DNA from 2 places in the Enterobacter adelaidei genome. Region 1 is predicted to be linked to the other one. Evidence: predicted binding sites of a transcription regulator. Region 1 holds the regulator's gene; the other holds the start of a gene.
What was found. Region 1 encodes PurR, which represses purine synthesis genes. Its sites were predicted from a motif close to CANGCAAACGTTTGCNTG; they were not measured.
Positions count from the first base shown of each region.

Region 1 (5,759 bases):
CGATAGGGTAGATTGCCCCGTTAGCGACGGCCATCACGCAGAATGGCATTAAAATTTCTACCAGACCGGTGCCAGGGATAAAACCAACGGCCCATGTCCCGATAACGCTCAATGCATACAGCACCAGCAGCCACGGCAGCATCTGCTGACCTTCCCATTTCTGCAGCGCCGCACGACAGCCGTACCCACCCACCAGGAATGCGATGGTTTGCGGGACATAGCTCAGGCCGATCGCCGCTGGGCTGTACCCCATATCGTGCAGAATAAATGGCGAACCGGTCAGCCACGCGAAGAAGCTCGCCGAGCAGGCGGCATAAATCAGGACATTACCGCGATACGCTTTGGCACTCAGCAAAGAGGTAAAGGTAATGGGCTTCGCATCCGCATGTGCCTCTTTTTTATGCGCTGGTTTGAGCGCGAATGCCGGCAGCATAAGTACCAGTGTGATGGCAAACAACGTGGCAAAGATAGCCTGCCACTCGAAATGCACCAGGATCCAGCTGCCCAGCAGCGGGGCGAGGGCAGGTGAAAGCCCTACCAGCGGCATAATGGTGGCGAAAATCCGGTTGGTGCGGTTGGCTGGGTAGTAGTCGGTAACAAGGGCCTGCCAGGTCACCGCTGCTGCACAGACGCCGACGGCCTGCACAAAGCGCAGCACCAGCAGCCAGGTCGCATCGCGTACCCATAACATACCCAGACAGCCGACGGCAAAAATGCCAAGTCCCAGCAACAGTACTGGTTTACGGCCAAAACGATCTGATAGCGGCCCCCAAAGTAGCTGCGCGAAGGCGAAACCGGCGAGGAACAAACTCAGGCTGGCGCTGATGGCCGCTGCAGGGGTTTGCAAATCTTCCTGCATGGCGGCGAAAGCCGGCAGGTACATATCAGTGGCCAAAAAGCCCAGCACGCTTAAGCCGCCGAGCCAGACTAAAAAACCTTTCCTGGGTTGCATTGTTTTATTCTCCTGAGGAGGCAGGTATACATTGGCGCTGAGTGTAGGGAGTGCAAAGCCGCTTGTGAAACGCTAATATTTGGCGTGTGCATTCAAATTTTTTGCAGGCAGAAAATGTGGTCAGATTATTCTCTTGAAGTGGTCGATGCTGTCGCGCGTAACGGCAGTTTCAGTGGAGCGGCGCAGGAGTTACACCGCGTGCCTTCAGCTATCAGCTATACAGTACGTCAGCTGGAGGAGTGGCTGGCGGTTCCGCTGTTTGAACGGCGACATCGTGATGTGGAATTAACGCCCGCCGGCGCGTGGTTTTTGAAAGAAGGACGTTCTGTCATCAAAAAAATGCAGATCACCCGCGAACAGTGTCAGCAGATCGCTAACGGCTGGCGGGGGCATCTTTCCATCGCGGTGGATAATATCGTCAAACCCGAGCGTACCCGGCAAATGATTGTCGACTTCTATCGTCATTTTTCTGACGTCGAATTGCGGGTGTCGCAGGAAGTGTTTAACGGCGTCTGGGATGCGCTGGCGGACGGCAGGGCAGAGATGGCGATCGGGGCCACGCAGGCGATTCCGGTTGGGGGACGTTATGCGTTTCGCGATATGGGGATGCTGAGCTGGAAATGCGTGGTGGCAAGCGATCATCCGCTGGCGGCTCTGGAAGGCCCCTTGAGCGACGATACGCTACGCAACTGGCCGTCTCTGGTACTGGAGGATACGTCCCGTTCATTACCCAAGCGTATCACCTGGCTTCTGGACAACCAGCGGCGGGTGGTTGCACCCGACTGGGAATCGTCGGCGACGTGCCTCAGTGCTGGCTTGTGCGTTGCGATGGTGCCCGTTCATTTTGCGCGGCCGCGAATTGACACCGGAGAGTGGGTTGAACTGACACTGGAGAACCCGTTCCCGGATGCGGCCTGCTGCCTCACCTGGCAACAAAATGATGTCTCGCCAGCGATGGCCTGGCTGCTGGATTATCTGGGAGACAGCGAAACGCTAAACCGGGAATGGTTACGGGAGCCAGCTTAACTGGCCCCGTGAAGAGATTACCGGCGGTAGTCGCGGAACGGACCATCCGCAACGGAGCGGCGTTCAATAAGACGCGGGTGAACTTCAATGGACTGCGACTCTTCACGTTTGTTGACGATCCTGTCCATCAGCATATTGAAGGCGGTTTCACCCAGTGAGTCTTTCGGCTGGTGAATGGTCGTTAAGGCCGGCGTAAAGAAGCGCGCGTTACGCACGTTGTCATACCCGATCACAGAAATATCCTGCGGTACACGCAGACCCAGCTCATCGGCAGCACAGAGGGCACCCATTGCCATGATGTCGCCCCCGCAGAAAACGGCGGTCGGACGATGCTGCTGGGAGACGATCTGCTGCATCGCGCGGTAGCCCGACTCCGGTTCGAAGTCGCCCTGCACGATCCAGTTTTCCGGCACGGTGATCAGCGCTTCTTCCATCGCTTTCATAAACCCAGCCAGACGACCTGCACCGGTATTGCGCTCCAGTGGACCCGGGATCACGCCGATCTCGCGGTGACCGCGTTCTATCAGATAACGACCCGCCATATAACCGCCTTCAAAGGCGTTATCGATAACGGAATCGGTGAAGTCCGCGCGGGCTTCACCCCAGTCCATCACCACCATTGGGATATGGCGATACTCTTCCAGCATCGACAACACAGATTCCGGGTACTCGGAACACATCACCAGCAGGCCATCCACGCGCTTTTGCGCCATCATCGACAGGTAGGCGCGCTGTTTTTCAATGCTGTTCCACGCGTTGCCCAGAATCAGGGTATAGCCTTTTTGAAAACAGTTTTTCTCAACCGCTTCAATGATCTCGGCAAAATAGGCCGCTTCACTGCTGGTCGCCAGCAAACCAATAGACTTGGTGTGATTAACCTTGAGGCTACGCGCAACCGCACTTGGCGAATAGTGCAGCTCTTTGATCGCTGCCCAGACGGCGTTGCGCGTCTCTTCCGCCACAAAGCGGGTTTTGTTAATTACATGTGATACGGTTGTAGTGGAAACGTTTGCGCGTTTTGCTACATCTTTAATTGTTGCCATTAAATGTCACTCCAGACCATATCCTAAACTCCTGAAAAACTTGAAGGTAAACGTTTGCCTTCTCTCACCCTTATCACGCAATTTTGAATTGCGACACGCCGGGAAAACGACACAGGACGTCAGGAGGGGGTCAATGGCCGGTACGCTAATAAATTTAGCGTGGAATTTTGTCCTATCTTGATGAAAAGGGGAAGAGGTAAAGTGGTTATCCGTTTAAATCCAGGAAGATTTTTGACGTAAATTGTGCAAAAATGAGCAAGCTCACTTTTCGTGGGGGGATTCAAAGGAGAAAAATTGATGAGTTCCGATCTGAAGTTTTCGCTGTTCACCACCGTTATTGTGCTGGCTTTGATTGTCGCAGCGGGTCTGACGGCCGCACTGCACTGATTTACGTGGAGGGAGAGCTTTCTCCCTCCCGATTCCCCGGATTGTTACTTCTCTGGCAAAAATCTTTTGCCGTTTTGTTAACTTCTCATTTTTTGTGATTGATGTCATGCTTTCCGCTTCTTTGTTCTGTGTCACCTCATGACACGGCATCCGGAGTTGACGTATGAAAATCAATTTTCCCCTGCTGGCCCTGGCGATTGGCGCTTTTGGGATTGGCACCACTGAATTCTCCCCGATGGGTTTACTGCCTGTTATTGCCAGAGGCGTGGATGTCTCGATCCCTGCCGCAGGGATGTTAATCAGCGCCTACGCTATCGGCGTGATGGTCGGGGCGCCGCTGATGACGCTTCTGCTTTCGCATCGCGCGCGCCGCAATGCGCTGATTTTCCTGATGGCGATTTTCACACTGGGCAACGTGCTTTCCGCCATTTCGCCGGACTACACCACATTGATGCTGTCACGCATTCTGACCAGCCTTAACCACGGCGCGTTCTTTGGGCTGGGGTCGGTTGTTGCCGCAAGCGTGGTGCCAAAACACAAGCAGGCGAGTGCCGTGGCAACCATGTTTATGGGACTAACGATTGCCAACATCGGCGGGGTGCCTGCGGCAACCTGGCTGGGTGAAGCGATCGGCTGGCGTATGTCTTTCCTGGCGACGGCCGGTCTCGGTGTGATCGCGATGGTGGCACTGTTCTTCTCCCTGCCGAAAGGCAGCGCGGGGGAACGTCCTGACGTGCGCAAAGAGTTGTCTGTGCTGGTACGCCCGCAGGTGCTCTCGGCATTGCTGACGACCGTGTTGGGGGCAGGGGCGATGTTTACCCTCTATACCTACATTTCTCCCGTGCTTCACGACATCACTCACGCGACACCGATCTTTATCACTGCGATGCTGGTGTTGATTGGCGTGGGCTTCTCGATTGGTAACTATCTGGGTGGGAAATTTGCCGACCGTTCCGTGAGCGGGACGTTGAAGGGCTTCTTAACCCTGCTGATTGTCATCATGATTGCTATTCCGTGGCTGGCACGTAATGAGTTCGGAGCAGCCATTGCGATGGTCGTCTGGGGAGCTGCCACCTTTGCTGTGGTTCCACCGCTGCAAATGCGCGTGATGCGGGTCGCCCATGAGGCGCCGGGTCTTTCGTCTTCAGTGAATATTGGCGCGTTCAATCTCGGTAATGCGCTCGGTGCAGCCGCCGGTGGCGCGGTTATTTCCGGGGGGCTGGGATACAGTTTTGTACCGGTGATGGGGGCGATTATTGCCGCGCTTGGTCTGCTGTTGGTGATGATGTCCGGTCGTAAGCAGCCAGAAACAGCCTGCGCTGCTGAATAAGCAAAAAAACGCAGAAGGGCGAACCCTTCTGCGTGTCTCTTATGCGGCGAAGTTCTTCGCCACAAACTCCCAGTTAACCAGTGCCCAGAAGTGCTCCAGGTAGTTCGGGCGCGCGTTACGGTAATCAATGTAGTAAGCGTGTTCCCAAACGTCCACGGTCATCAGCGGCTTAGCGCTGGTGGTCAGTGGGGTACCCGCGTTAGAGGTGGAAACGATAGCCAGTTTGCCATCGGCTTCTTTTACCAGCCACGTCCAGCCAGAACCGAAGTTCTTGATAGCTGCATCGGTAAATTTCGCTTTGAAATCCGCGAAGCTGCCAAAGGCGGCATTGATGGCGGTAGCCAGTTCACCGGCAGGTTCGCCACCGGCGTTTGGCGCCAGGCAGTGCCAGTAGAAGGTATGGTTCCACACCTGAGCTGCGTTGTTGAATACGCCCCCCTCAGAGCTGCGGACGATCTCTTCCAGCGTTTTGCCTTCGAAATCGGTGCCCTTGATCAGGTTGTTCAGGTTGGTGACGTACGTCTGGTGATGCTTGCCGTAGTGATATTCCAGGGTTTCCGCAGAAATGTGCGGTGCCAGGGCGTCTTTTGCATACGGTAGTGCAGGTAATTCGAACGACATTGCTTCTCTCCTTATTGTATTTTGTGTTGCCAATAACCACACAGACAACGAGGAGAGGATAGCAAATTGAAAGGGTATGCAAAAGAGGAACTTACCCTGCCGCGACGCGGCAGGGCAGGGATTAGCGAATGGTTTTAGGTGTCATGACGCGACGCGCGCCGACGTAGTGGCGAACCCAGTAGTCTTCACTCAGCGAGGTGATCTGAATATCCTGACCGCTGCGTGGTGACTGAATGAATTTTCCGTTACCGACATAGACACCGACGTGGTCAGCCGTGCCGCGACCCTGTGTACGGAAGAAGACCAGATCGCCGTTTTCCAGCTCACCACGGTCAACCGGAGAAGCATCGCGCAGGTGGTACATTTCATTGGCAGTACGTGGAATGCGGAACTTCACCAG
Region 1 is NZ_CP154353.1:1,948,323-1,954,081, forward strand. Features, by position in the region: gene punC (purine nucleoside transporter PunC) at 1-952, opposite strand, end outside; gene punR (DNA-binding transcriptional activator PunR) at 1,067-1,978, shown strand; gene purR (HTH-type transcriptional repressor PurR) at 1,996-3,021, opposite strand; gene AAHF05_RS09575 (YnhF family membrane protein) at 3,319-3,408, shown strand; gene AAHF05_RS09580 (MFS transporter) at 3,572-4,738, shown strand; gene sodB (superoxide dismutase [Fe]) at 4,778-5,359, opposite strand; gene AAHF05_RS09590 (C40 family peptidase) at 5,481-5,759, opposite strand, start outside.

Region 2 (5,759 bases), 1.6 Mb from region 1:
AAGGCGCTGCTTGACCTGCTGGCGCGCCGCATGGCGCTGGTTGCTGAAGTCGGTGAGGTTAAAAGCAAATACGGCCTGCCGATTTATGTCCCGGAGCGTGAAGCCTCGATGCTGGCCTCTCGTCGCAAAGAGGCTCAGGCGCTGGGTGTCTCTCCGGATTTGATTGAAGATGTCTTGCGTCGTGTGATGCGGGAATCTTATTCGAGTGAAAATGACAAGGGCTTTAAAACTCTTTGTCCGTCCCTGCGTCCGGTGGTCATTGTGGGCGGTGCCGGTCAGATGGGACGTCTGTTTGAAAAAATGCTGGCGCTTTCTGGCTACCAGGTGCGTATTCTGGAAAAAGAGGATTGGGCACATGCTCCGGAACTGATGAAAGATGCCGGAATGGTGATCGTCAGCGTTCCGATCCATGTGACGGAGCAGATTATCGGGAAGCTTCCTCCATTACCGAAAGACTGCATCCTGGTCGATCTGGCATCTGTTAAAAATGGTCCGCTTCAGGCGATGCTGGCGGCGCATACGGGCCCGGTACTGGGTCTGCATCCCATGTTTGGCCCGGACAGCGGTAGCCTGGCGAAGCAGGTCGTTGTTTACTGTGATGGTCGTCAGCCGGAAGCCTATCAATGGTTCCTGGAGCAGATTCAGGTATGGGGCGCACGGTTGCACCGTATCAGCGCGGTTGAGCACGATCAGAACATGGCGTTTATTCAGGCGCTCCGCCACTTTGCGACCTTTGCTTATGGGCTGCATCTGGCGGAAGAGAATGTGCAGCTTGAACAGCTGCTGGCCCTCTCTTCACCCATCTATCGTCTGGAACTGGCGATGGTCGGGCGTCTGTTTGCACAGGATCCCCAGCTTTACGCCGACATTATTATGTCGTCTGAGAACAACCTGGCACTGATTAAGCGCTATTATCAGCGTTTCGGCGAAGCCATTACGCTGCTGGAGCACGGAGACAAGCAGGCGTTTATCGACAGCTTCCGCAAAGTGGAGCATTGGTTTGGCGATTACGCACAGCGTTTCCAGAGTGAGAGCCGTACGTTGTTGCGTCAGGCAAATGACAGTCGCCAGTAATGCGATGATGTATATACTAAAAGCCAGCAACGCTGGCTTTTTTCATTTTGGGGAACTGTCATGGCTGAACCGCAGCTACTGTTGAATTACACCGGACATCTGCCTGAGTGCCCAACGTGGAGTGCAGAAGAGAGTGCGCTCTACTGGGCTGATATTCTGGAAGGGGAGATCCACCGATATCATCTGCTGACGGCTGAACACACCGTGCTTTCATTCCATGAAGATGTGGGCTGTTTCGCTCTGCGCGAGCGTGGCGGGTTTATCGTCGCGATTCGCAATGGTATCTGGCTTGCCGATAAGCACGGGCTGCTCCAGCGCAAAGTGTGTGATAACCCGTCTAATCCGCAACTGGCGCGCTTTAATGACGGGGGAACCGATCATCATGGGCGGTTCTATGCGGGCACGTTCTGGGGACCGGGTGATTACAACGGTGCACTGCTGATGCGTATCGACAACGACCTGACTCCAAAAGTGATCCAGTGTGATATTCATGGGCACAACGGTTTAGCGTTTAGTCCGGATAAACAATGGATGTATACCTCTGACACGCCAAACGGCGTTATCTATCGTACGCCGCTGGATGAACAGGGAGAGCCTGGCAAGCGAGACGTTTTCCGACGGTTTCAGGAAGGTGAGGGGATACCTGACGGTGCTGCGATGGACGAGGAAGGCTGTTACTGGACCGCGCTGTTTGATGGCTGGCGTATCGCCAGATTTTCACCTGAGGGCGAACAGCTTGAGGAATACAGACTACCGGTTCGTTGCCCGACGATGGTCTGCTTTGGCGGTGACGATATGAAGACGTTATTTATAACGACCACCCGGGAAAATATGGACGAAGCGGAGATAGCGCAATATCCGCTGTCCGGGGCCATCTTCACCCTGCCAGTCAGCGTGGCAGGAATGAAGAAAAGCCGCTTTATCGAACGTTAGGTCGGGTCGACCGGAACGACGTTTTCACTCGGGTAACAGCCCAGCACTTTCATTGAGCGGGTGATTTCCCCCAGCTCACGCAGGGCTTTCTGCATTGAGGAAGATTCCAGGTTGGCCTGGATATCAAGATAGAACATCTCTTCCCACGGGTTGCCGTGAATCGGGCGCGATTCCAGTTTGGTCATGATCAGGTTGTGGTTACGCAGTACCAGCAGAGCTTCAACCAGCGCACCAGCCTGTTGGCCGGTGGCCATCAGCAGCGTGGTTTTCGCGGGTACCTGATCGGACACATTGATTGCCTTGCGGGTCAGCACCACGAAGCGGGTAATGTTTTGCGTCTGGTTTGCCAGGTTTCGTTCCAGTACCTGAAGGCCATACAGCGCGCCACCGGCCTCGCTACCCAGTGCAGCAACGGTTGGGGAATTTGCCTGCGCCACTTTTTCCATCGCCGCAGAAGTGCTTTCAGTGTACTCAATTTTCCAGTTCGGATAGCGGTTCAGGAACTGGCTACATTGCTGGAACGGCTGCGGATGGCTGTACACCGTTTCGATTTTGCTCAGGTCAGTGGAGCCAGAGACCAGGACACAATGGTCAATTGGAATGGTCAGCTCACCAACCAGCGACAGACTGGTGTGTTGCAGCAGGTCGTAGACATCATTGATGGCACCGGAGCTGGTATTTTCAATCGGGACCACGGCGTAATCAGCCTGGCCGGTTTCAACCTGATTGAAAATATCGGCAAACTTCGCGCATCCGCTTTCAATAAACTCTTCGAAATGGCGGGCTGCATACTGACGTGCCGCCAGGTGTGAATACGAACCTTTCGGACCCAGAAACGCGATACGGGCAGAGTGCGGATTGGTTTTGTTCAGATGCTGCTGCAACAGCGCTTGCTGGGTCAGAACGGAATCTTCGATGACGAGCTGGAACAGGCGGGTGATGTAATGCGCATCCAGGTGATGCGCTTTGCCGAGCTGAATCAGGCGCTCCAGCAGGTCACGCTCGCGGTCGATATCACGTACCGGGCGGTGGGAATCCAGTTTAGCTTTACCCACTTCGACGGCGAGTAAGCGGCGTTCTGCCAGCAGCGCCAGTAATTTCTCATCCAGCGCGCTGATTTTAACGCGTAGATCCAGTAATGGGTTTTCCGGTGTCATAGTGTTGCCTGTCTCGTTTTATCGTTATCAATAAAAAAGGCCTCCCGGGGTGGGAGGCCTTGTTGTTCGTCTTCGCATTCTTTATCACACGACGAAACGCCTCCCATTCAGGGGAAGGTAAAAAAGAATGCGAAGAAAAACGGCGTTAGTTTCATGAAATCATCCTGTGCTTGATACCGTTAAAGTACCCGTACTGTTTTCACCCTGTCAATAAAAAACGCGCCCGAAGGCGCGTTGGCGGTACACTCAATTTAAAGGATTACTCTTCTTCAACTTCTTCCGCGAAGCTGGCGTCTTTCACCGATGTTGTGGCGCGACGGGCTTCACCTTTGTGTTGCACTTTATTGAGCTGCCGTTCCAGCTTGTTGATCAAATCGTTAATTGCGGTGTACATATCTTCATGTTTTGCGCTGGCGACCAGATGGCCGTTTGGAGTATTGATAGTTGCGTCAGCGATGAAACCCTGCGGCTCCTTGGACAGGATGATATGTGGGTTAATCAAATGAGTTTGCCATTTATCCAGTTTGGCGAGACGGTCTGCGACGTGCTGGCGAATTGCCGGAGTAATTTCCATTTGTTTACTGGTAATGTTCATTGTCATAAATTTTACCTCTTGTCTTTCCGTCTTGGTGATTCCAGCATACCCGACCTAATGTCAAAATGTGTGATTTATATCACGTTATTTTGTCGGTTTTTGTCAGGGAATCTTTTTTGTGAGGCAGGGCAGGAAGAGGTGAGATTTACCTTGTGGAAGGTAAAAATTGCGGTCATAGTTGATAGGATGTGTTGAGGCTAAACCGCTTCAGCTTATATCCAGAGTGAATAAAAAAACGGCAGCCTTCGGGCTGCCGTTTTACATTGAGGCAATATCAGGTGTTGCTGCTGTTTGCGGCGATGATTTTCGCTACTTTTTCAGCTTGAGCGGTCATCTGCATCTGACGGTAAGCATTTTCCATCAGCTTCAGACCATCACGCGTTGCCTGAGTATCCGGATAATCACGCAACATACCTTCTACGCGGTTAACCACGGCAACCCATGCGCCACGGCGGGTATAGTATTCCGCCACGGAGTATTCATATTTTGCCAGACGATCTTTCAGGAACACCAGACGTTTGGTCGCGTCAGTCACGTACTGACTGTTCGGATAGCCGCGCACCAGTTTGGAGAAGTCATTAAAGGCATCACGTGCATGCTGTGGGTCGCGGTCGGAACGATCCACGCCGAAGAAGCCCTGCAGCGCACTGTCGTCCAGCGCCATGTTGGTGAGGCCGCGCATGTACATCACATAGTCGATGTTAGGATGAGTCGGGTTCAGACGCATGAAACGATCGATGGTTGCCTGAGCCAGCGGCAGATCGGCATTTTTGTAATATGCGTAGATGAGATCTAACTGTACCTGCTGCGAATACGGACCAAATGGATAGCGATTATCCAACGCTTCCAGTTGCGTTATCGCCTGTTTCCAGTTACCGTCCTGCAACTTTTGTTGTGCAGTCGCATAGATTTCATTCGGCGGATTGTCAGGGACCTGTTCATTTGAACCGGAGCAGCCCACCAAAGCCAGGCTCAACGTGGCCGCTGCCACCAGATATTTCATGCGCGTCATGACGTTTTGACTTTCCTCAAATGTTTGTCCGGGAGAAACTCTGTTCCTGCTCCCGATTAAGACCAGCTACAATAGCACACTATATTAAACGGCAAAGCCGTAAAACCCAACGTTAAACGAAGAAGCAGTTTATGGCACAACGAGTAGAACTCACCGCAACAGTCTCCGAAAATCAGCTCGGTCAACGCTTAGATCAGGCTTTGGCCGAATTGTTCCCTGATTATTCGCGTTCACGCATAAAAGAATGGATCCTTGACCAGCGCGTGCTGGTAAACGGCAAGATCTGGGACAAACCAAAAGAGAAAGTGTTAGGTGGGGAAGCTGTCGCCATCAATGCTGAAATCGAAGAGGAAATCCGCTTCGAGCCGCAGGATATCCCACTGGACATCGTCTATGAAGATGATGACATTCTGGTGATCAACAAGCCGCGCGACCTGGTTGTTCATCCGGGGGCGGGGAATCCTGACGGTACAGTTCTTAACGCACTTCTCCATTATTATCCGCCGATCGCAGATGTCCCGCGCGCGGGAATCGTTCACCGTCTGGATAAAGACACCACCGGTTTGATGGTGGTGGCGAAGACCGTTCCAGCTCAGACCCGTCTGGTGGAATCGCTGCAGCTGCGCGAAATCACTCGAGAGTATGAAGCGGTAGCCATTGGGCATATGACCTCTGGTGGAACAGTGGAAGAGCCAATCAGCCGTCACCCAACCAAACGTACTCATATGTCGGTGCATCCGATGGGTAAACCCGCGGTGACGCACTATCGCATCATGGAGCACTTCCGTATCCATACGCGTCTGCGTCTGCGTCTGGAAACCGGGCGTACTCACCAGATCCGTGTGCATATGGCGCACATTACCCATCCGCTGGTGGGGGATCAGGTATACGGTGGTCGCCCGCGTCCGCCAAAAGGCGCATCGGATGAGTTCATCAGCGTACTGCGTAAATTCGATCGTCAGGCGCTGCACGCGACCATGCTGCGTCT
Region 2 is NZ_CP154353.1:3,515,692-3,521,450, reverse strand. Features, by position in the region: gene tyrA (bifunctional chorismate mutase/prephenate dehydrogenase) at 1-1,074, shown strand, start outside; gene AAHF05_RS17100 (SMP-30/gluconolactonase/LRE family protein) at 1,135-2,007, shown strand; gene pheA (bifunctional chorismate mutase/prephenate dehydratase) at 2,004-3,164, opposite strand; Phe leader region at 3,195-3,320, opposite strand; gene pheL (pheA operon leader peptide PheL) at 3,272-3,319, opposite strand; gene raiA (ribosome-associated translation inhibitor RaiA) at 3,424-3,765, opposite strand; gene bamD (outer membrane protein assembly factor BamD) at 4,034-4,771, opposite strand; gene rluD (23S rRNA pseudouridine(1911/1915/1917) synthase RluD) at 4,903-5,759, shown strand, end outside.
Region 2: a site for PurR is predicted at 3,863-3,880, ahead of raiA (ribosome-associated translation inhibitor RaiA). Genes of this name have one in related genera too.